2 linked regions of the Luteitalea sp. TBR-22 genome follow. The main gene of each other region encodes a partner of the protein of the gene in region 2 in a complex. Links are inferred from orthologs where the notes say so. Each region holds a gene or a part of one and is shown on either strand. Other genes may lie near its edges. The genes, in order: secA and secY.

Region 1 (3,986 bases), 1.4 Mb from region 2 along the record:
GAGCGGCGGGGCACCAGGAGGATGTCGTCGAAGGTGAGCGCGGTCTGCAGGCCACGCTCCACTTGTTCAGCGGGCGAGAGGGCGGCGAGGGTGTCCGTGGTCGTCATGGGATCAGGCACGTGAAGACACGAAAGGCCGACAGACGTCGGCCTCGTGGTGTTCGAACGGACGGGGAGCGGTGACGCGCGCCATCGCCTGCGTCACAGGCCCGCCCCGTGGCACTTCTTGTACTTCTTGCCGCTGCCGCAGGGGCAGTCGTCGTTGCGGCCGACCTTCGGCACGTCGCGACGCACGGTCCGCACGCCGGCGTCGTCGCCGCCGACGCGCGCCGGCCTGGGGGGCGCCGCTGCCGCGGCGGCGGGGGCGCCGAACAGGGCGCCGGCCGACGATGGCGCAGGCCGGTTCTCCTGCACGCGCTGCGGGCGCTGGAAGATGTCGGGCGTGGCCGGCGGCCGCTGCACCGCCGGGACCGGCGCGGCCTGGCGCGGCGCGGGCGCGGCGGGCGCGGTCACCGTCGCCTCGTCGCTGGCCTCGAGCGCCTCGGCGGGCGAGGGCTCCGAGCGGCCGAACATCGGCCGCAGCCGCCACAGGTAGCGGACGGTCTCCTCGTCGACGCGCTGCTTCATCGCCTCGAAGAGCGCGTAGCTCTCCTTCTTGTACTCGACGAGCGGGTCGCGCTGGCCGTAGCCCCGCAGCCCGATGCCTTCCTTCAGGTGATCGAGGCTGTAGAGGTGATCCTTCCACTGCCCGTCGACCACCTGCAGCATCAGGTTGCGCTCGATCGGCGCCAGCACGCTGCGACCGGCCATCGAGAGGCGCGCGTCACCCTCCACCGTCTTCATCTGCTCGAAGAAGGTGGGTCCGGCGATCTGCGGGATGACCTCCTCCGGCAGCTGCAGCAGGTCGCGACCGACGGCCGCTTCCTTCTCCGCGTAGGCGTCCTCGACCTCGTCCCAGAGCTCGGTGCGGATCTGCTCGGCGGTCATCGTCTCGAGCGGCAGGTCACGCAGGATCTGCTCGTCGACGCCGAAGACCCGCTCGATCTCCTCGCGCAACTGCGCCAGGTCCCACTGCTCGGGGTGGTCCTTCACGCCGGCGTACTCGCTGACCAGCGCGCCGACCAGGTCCTCGGCCAGCACCATCAGGTACTCGCGCGAGTCGACCTCGCCGTCCTCGAGGCGGATGCTGCCCTCGAGCAACTGCCGACGCAGCGCGTAGACGCTCTCGCGCTGCTTGTTCATCACGTCGTCGTACTCGAGCAGGTGCTTGCGGATGCCGAAGTTCTGGGCCTCGACCTGCTTCTGCGCGCGCTGGATGGCCCGGGTGACCATCCGGCTCTCGATCGGCACGCCTTCTTCCATCCCGAGGCGCTGCATCAGCCCCGAGATGTTGGCCGACCCGAAGATGCGCATCAGGTCGTCCTCGAGCGACAGGTAGAAGCGCGAGGAGCCCGGGTCGCCCTGGCGACCGGCCCGGCCGCGCAACTGGTTGTCGATGCGCCGCGACTCGTGGCGCTCGGTGCCGACGATGTGCAGGCCGCCGAGGGCGATCACCTGCGCGTGCTCGGCCCGACACTCGTCGTCGAAGCTCTTGAAGATCGCGTTCCAGGTCGGCGTCGGCACCCGGTAGAAGTTGTCGACGTGGCGGAAGTAGACGAACTCCTCGTCGTCGACGTACTTCTCCTGGCCGCGCGGCACCTTCTCGGCGACTTCCTCGGCCAGGCACTGCTGGCGGGCCATGTGCTCGGCGTTGCCGCCCAGCAGGATGTCGGTGCCGCGGCCGGCCATGTTGGTGGCCACGGTGACCTTGCCCAGCCGACCGGCCTGCGCGACGATCTCGGCTTCCTGCGCGTGGTACTTGGCGTTGAGCACCACGTGCTTGACGCCCTTGCGCTTGAGCATCGTCGACAACAGCTCGGACTTCTCGACCGAGACCGTGCCGACCAGCACCGGGCGCCCCTTGGCCTGCTGCTGCGCGATGTCCTCGACGATCGCGTCGTACTTCTCGCGCTGCGTGCGGTAGACGGTGTCGGGCTCCTCGACGCGGATCAGCGGCCGGTTGGTCGGCACCGAGATCACGTCGAGCTTGTAGATCTTGTTGAACTCCTCCGCCTCGGTGTCGGCGGTGCCGGTCATGCCGGCGAGCTTCTCGTACTTGCGGAAGTAGTTCTGGAAGGTGATGGTCGCGAGCGTCTGGTTCTCGCGCTCGATCTTCACGCCTTCCTTGGCCTCGACGGCCTGGTGCAACCCGTCGCTCCAGCGACGCCCCGGCATGATGCGGCCGGTGAACTCGTCGATGATGACGACCTGCCCCTCGTCGTTGACCATGTAGTCGACGTCGCGACGGAACAGCGTGTGCGCCCGCAGGCCCTGCTGCACGTGGTGGAGCAGGGGCATGTTGGCCGGGTCGTACAGCCCCCCGGGCTGCAGCCGGTGCGCGAGCAGCTGCTCGGCGTGCGCCATGCCGCCTTCGGTCAGCGTCGCCGTCTTGTGCTTCTCGTCGACGATGTAGTCGCCGGTCGCCTCGAGCGCCTCGCGCTCCTCGGCCTTGACCTGTCCCTGGATCACCGCGCCCGGCTTCAGCTTCGGGATGATGCGGTCGACCTCGTAGTACAGGTCGGTGGACTCCTCGGCCGGGCCCGAGATGATCAGCGGCGTGCGCGCCTCGTCGATGAGGATCGAGTCCACCTCGTCGACGATCGCGTAGAAGTGCGGCCGCTGCACCATCTGCGACAGCTCGAACTTCATGTTGTCGCGCAGGTAGTCGAACCCGAACTCGTTGTTGGTGCCGTAGGTGATGTCGGCCGCGTACTGCCGCTGCCGCTCGTCGTCGCGCAGGTCGTGCTGGATGACGCCGACCGACATCTCGAGGTAGCGGTAGATGCGGCCCATCCACTCCGAGTCGCGGCGGGCCAGGTAGTCGTTCACCGTGACGACGTGCACGCCCTTGCCGGCCAGCGCGTTGAGGTAGGCCGGCAGCGTCGCGACCAGCGTCTTGCCCTCGCCGGTCTTCATCTCGGCGATGCGCCCGCGGTGCAGGACGATGCCGCCGATCAACTGGACGTCGTAGTGGCGCATGTGCACCACCCGACGCCCGGCCTCCCGGACGACGGCGAAGGCCTCGGGCAGCAGGTCGTCGATCGACTCGCCGCGCGCCAGGCGCTCCTTGAACTCGGCGGTCTTGCCACGCAGCTGGGCCTCGGTGAGCTGCTGCATGGCAGGCTCGAGCCCGTTGATGCGAGCGACGAGCGGCTGAATCCGCTTCAGCTCGCGTTCGTTCTGCGTGCCGATGACCTTGGCGAGTAGGGTATCGAGAACCAAAGGGTCTACCAGGAGGCGGGCCCGGAAGCGGGCACCGCGATCCTCCGATTGTAGGGAACGGCTGGAGGGGAGGCAACCCTGCGCGTCCGGAGCGCAGGTCCTGCCGCGCCGGCTAACGAGCGTCGCGCGCCACGAGGTACTGCAGCGGATTGACGGGGCGACCGTCGATCCACACCTCGTAGTGGAGGTGCGAACCGGTCGAGCGGCCGGTCGAGCCCGCCTCGCCGACGACCTGCCCACGCGTCACCGAGGTCCCCGGGCGGACCCGGTAGCGGGACAGGTGGGCGTAGCGGGTCTCGATGCCGAACCCGTGCGACACGATCACCAGGTTGCCGTACTCGGGGTGGTACCGTGCGTCGGTCACCACGCCGTCGGCCGTGGCGAAGACCGGATCACCGAGGTCGACGTCGAGGTCGAGCCCCGGATGCATGCTCGCGGCCGCGGTGAAGGGGTCGCGGCGGGTGCCGAAGCTCGACGACAGGGCGCCGAGGGCGGGCCAGATGGCCGGCGTGGCGCGGGCCAGGGCGGCGCGGCGCTCGAGGCGGGGCCGGGCCGTTTCCAGCCGCGACTCGAGGGCCGACAGCATCTGCCGCACCACCCCGACGGCATCAGGTTGCGCGGTCGGCCCGGTCAGGGCGATGCGCGCGGCTTCCGGCGACAGGCCGC
Region 2 (3,116 bases):
TTCGAGCCTGTGCACGACCGCCGCGGCGAAGCGGTCGCCCGCAGACTGGATGTTGAATCACGAAGGCCCAGGGCCCATGGCCCACGGCCGACAGGATCTCACTATGGATTTGAGCGATCTCAAGCCGGCAGACGGCGCCACCCACGCCACCAAGCGCGTCGGGCGCGGCCAGGGCTCCGGCAATGGCAAGACGGCCGGCCGCGGCCACAAGGGTGCGAAGTCGCGCTCGGGCTTCAAGCGCAAGCGCGGGTTCGAGGGCGGCCAGATGCCGCTCCACCGGCGGCTGCCCAAGCGTGGTTTCACCAACATCTTCCGCAGCGACTATGCGGTGATCAACCTCGATCAGCTCGAGAAGCTGTTCGAGGCCGGGACCGAGGTCACGCCCGACGTGCTCCACGGACAGGGCCTCGCGCAGGGCACCCAGAAGATCAAGGTGCTCGGCCGCGGTGAGATCACCAAGAAGCTGACGGTCAGGGCGCACAAGTTCAGCGGCGCCGCCGCCCAGAAGATCCAGGCGGCTGGCGGCTCGGCAGAAACCCTGTAACGCCGAACGCTGAACGACGGCCCCGTCAGGGCGGTCCACTCGACCGCCCTCGCGGCCGGACCGCATCGCGACCAACGAAGGCCCGAGGCCCAAGGCCGAAGGCCGGCGAGCATCGAGAAGACCGATGGATAGCTTGAGGAACATCTTCGCCGTCCCGGAGCTCCGGCTCCGGGTGCTGTTCACGCTGGGGTTGCTCGGCGTGTTCCGCATCGGCCACCACATCCCGACGCCCGGTGTGAACACCGAGGCGCTGGCGTTGCTGGCCGAGCAGGCGCGCAACACGATGTTCGGCCTCTACGACCTGTTCTCGGGCGGCAACCTGTCGCGCGTGACGATCTTCGCACTCGGCGTGATGCCGTACATCAGTGCGTCGATCATCCTGCAGCTGCTGACGGTGGTGTGGCCGACCCTCGAGCGGATTTCCAAGGAGGGCGAACTCGGTCGCCGCAAGATCACGCAGTACACCCGCTACGGGACGATCCTGCTGTCGGTGATCCAGGCGCTCAGCATCGCGATCTTCCTCGAGCGCCAGACCAACGTCGCCGGCGGCCTGCCGCTGGTCTACGACCCGGGCTGGGGCTTCCGCCTGATGACCGTTCTCACGCTCACCACCGGGTCGGTGTTCGTGATGTGGCTGGGCGAGCAGATCACCGAGCGCGGCGTCGGCAACGGCATGTCGCTCATCATCTACTCGGGCATCGTCGTCGGGCTGCCGCGCGCGGTGATGACGACGCTCGACCAGCTGAAGACCGGCGAGATCGGCCTGCTGCGGCTTGCGCTGTTGCTCCTGGTGATGGTGTCGGTGGTGGCGGCGATCGTCTACGTGGAGCGCGCGCACCGGCGGGTGACGGTGCACTACGCCAAGCGCGTCGTCGGCCGGCGCATGTACGGCGGCTCGAGCACGCACATCCCGCTGAAGGTGAACACGGGCGGGGTGATGCCGGTGATCTTCGCCTCCTCGCTGCTGGCCTTCCCGGCGACGATCGCCGGGATGTTCCCGCCGGAGAGCTGGGTGCAGCGGGTCGCGCAGCAGCTCGCGTGGGGCATGCCGCTCTACAACCTGCTGCAGGTGGTGATGATCATCTTCTTTGCGTACTTCTACACCGCGATCGTCTTCAACCCCGACGACGTGGCGGAGAACATGCGCAAGTACGGCGGCTTCGTGCCCGGCATCCGTCCGGGCAAGCGGACGGCCGAGTACATCGACCTGATCCTGACGCGCATCACGCTGGTCGGCGCGCTGTACCTGGCGGCGGTCGCGCTGCTGCCGGAGTTCCTGATCAGCGGCTTCAAGGTGGCGCCGATTCCGTTCATCGGCGAGACGCTCGACGCGGCGCTCCCGGGGTGGTTCACCAACGGCCTGGGCGTCACGTTCTTCTTCGGGGGCACCTCGCTGCTGATCGTGGTCGGCGTGGCGATGGACACGGTGCAGCAGCTCGAGTCGCAGCTCATCATGCGCCACTACGACGGGTTCATGAAGAAGACCCGCATTCGCGGACGGAGAGGGTAGGCCGCCCGTTGGCTCGACCTGGATTGAACGTGGTCATGCTCGGCCCTCCGGGGGCCGGCAAGGGGACCCAGGCCAGCCGGCTCGCCCGCCATTACGGCGTGCCGAAGGTCTCGACGGGCGACATCCTGCGGGAGTCGGCGGCGGCCGGGACGGCGCTCGGACTCGAGGCCAAGGCGCGCATCGATCAGGGCCATCTCGTCAGCGACGAGGTGGCCATTGCCATCGTCGAGGAACGTCTCTCTCGACAAGACGTGGCATTCGGTTTTATCCTTGATGGTTTTCCGCGCACGGTCGGACAGGCCGAAGCGCTGGACGGGATGATGGCGGGGCGGTCGCCGCTCACCGTGCTGCACATCGTGGTGCCGGTGGAAGTGCTGGTCGGCCGGCTGCATGCGCGCCGGGTCTGCGGCACGTGCGGGACCAACGCCGATCCCACCAAGCCGGACCTGGGCGTGTGTGCCACCTGTGGGGGCGCGCTGGTGACCCGGGCCGACGATGACGAGCAGGTGGTGCGCAACCGCCTGCAGATCTACGAGGACCAGACGGCGCCGCTGGTGCACTACTACCGGTCGCGTCCGACGTTCTTCACGATCGACGGCAACCAGTCGCCCGACGCCGTCGCGGTGGCGATGCAGGGGGCGCTCGCGTCGGCGATGAGCGTGGCCCAGGGAGAGCCGCGGTGATTACGTGCCGGTCGGCGGACGAGCTGGTCAAGCTCCGGGCGTCCAACCAGCTGGTGGCGCGGATCCTCGAGGCGCTCCGCGCGATGGTGGTGGCGGGGGTGACGACGGCCGAGATCGACGCCGAGGCCGAGCGGCTGGTCCGTGAGGCGGGGGCGCAGCCGGCGTTCAAGGGCTATCGCGGGTTTCCCGCGACCATCTGCGCGTCGCGCAACCACGAGGTGGTCCACGGGATCCCCTCGCCGTCGACGACGCTGGTGGAGGGCGACATCCTCTCGATCGACATGGGGGTGAAGCTCGACGGGTATTACGGCGACTCGGCGGTGACGGTGGGGGTCGGGGCCATCAGCGCCGAGTCGCAGCGCCTGCTGGACGTGACGGA

The links.
Region 1: the proteins of secY (region 2) and secA are in contact, whole or in part, in a crystal structure (PDB 3DIN), measured with the Thermotoga maritima proteins. The link is inferred for Luteitalea sp. TBR-22 from one-to-one orthologs. Residues at the interface, in WP_004081795.1 of Thermotoga maritima: Glu108, Gly109, Glu110, Glu111, Ala236, Glu237, Arg238, Arg239, Ile240, Thr241, Ile242, Gln243, Tyr244, Ala245, Arg246, Arg247, Val248, Thr249, Gly250, Arg251, Arg252, Val253, Tyr254, Gly256, Ala257, Ser258, Thr259, Tyr260, Leu261, Pro262; in WP_004082002.1 of Thermotoga maritima: Glu261, Ala262, Arg263, Lys300, Ala301, Arg302, Thr303, Ile304, Ile305, Leu323, Tyr324, Asp325, Pro326, Val329, Ser330, Tyr333, Ile336, Lys340, Phe345, Val349, Glu363, Phe364, Tyr374, Ser375, Gly376, Gly377, Glu393, Ile395, Thr482, Ser483.

The regions. Positions count from the first base shown.
Region 1 is NZ_AP024452.1:3,073,767-3,077,752, forward strand. The notes cover bases 1-3,676. They hold secA (preprotein translocase subunit SecA), read right to left. Parts: upstream 3,321-3,676; coding sequence 201-3,320; downstream 1-200. Other genes in these bases: guaB (IMP dehydrogenase), read right to left, coding at 1-107; TBR22_RS12660 (M23 family metallopeptidase), read right to left, coding at 3,433-3,676. In the rest of the region: more of TBR22_RS12660, read right to left, coding at 3,677-3,986. UniProt on the Escherichia coli protein: Required for protein export, interacts with the SecYEG preprotein conducting channel.
Region 2 is NZ_AP024452.1:4,522,072-4,525,187, reverse strand. What follows is about bases 56-2,861. They hold secY (preprotein translocase subunit SecY), read left to right. Parts: upstream 56-668; coding sequence 669-2,054; downstream 2,055-2,861. Other genes in these bases: map (type I methionyl aminopeptidase), read left to right, coding at 2,734-2,861; TBR22_RS18950 (adenylate kinase), read left to right, coding at 2,090-2,737; rplO (50S ribosomal protein L15), read left to right, coding at 104-544. Also shown: more of map, read left to right, coding at 2,862-3,116. UniProt on the Escherichia coli protein: The central subunit of the protein translocation channel SecYEG. Consists of two halves formed by TMs 1-5 and 6-10.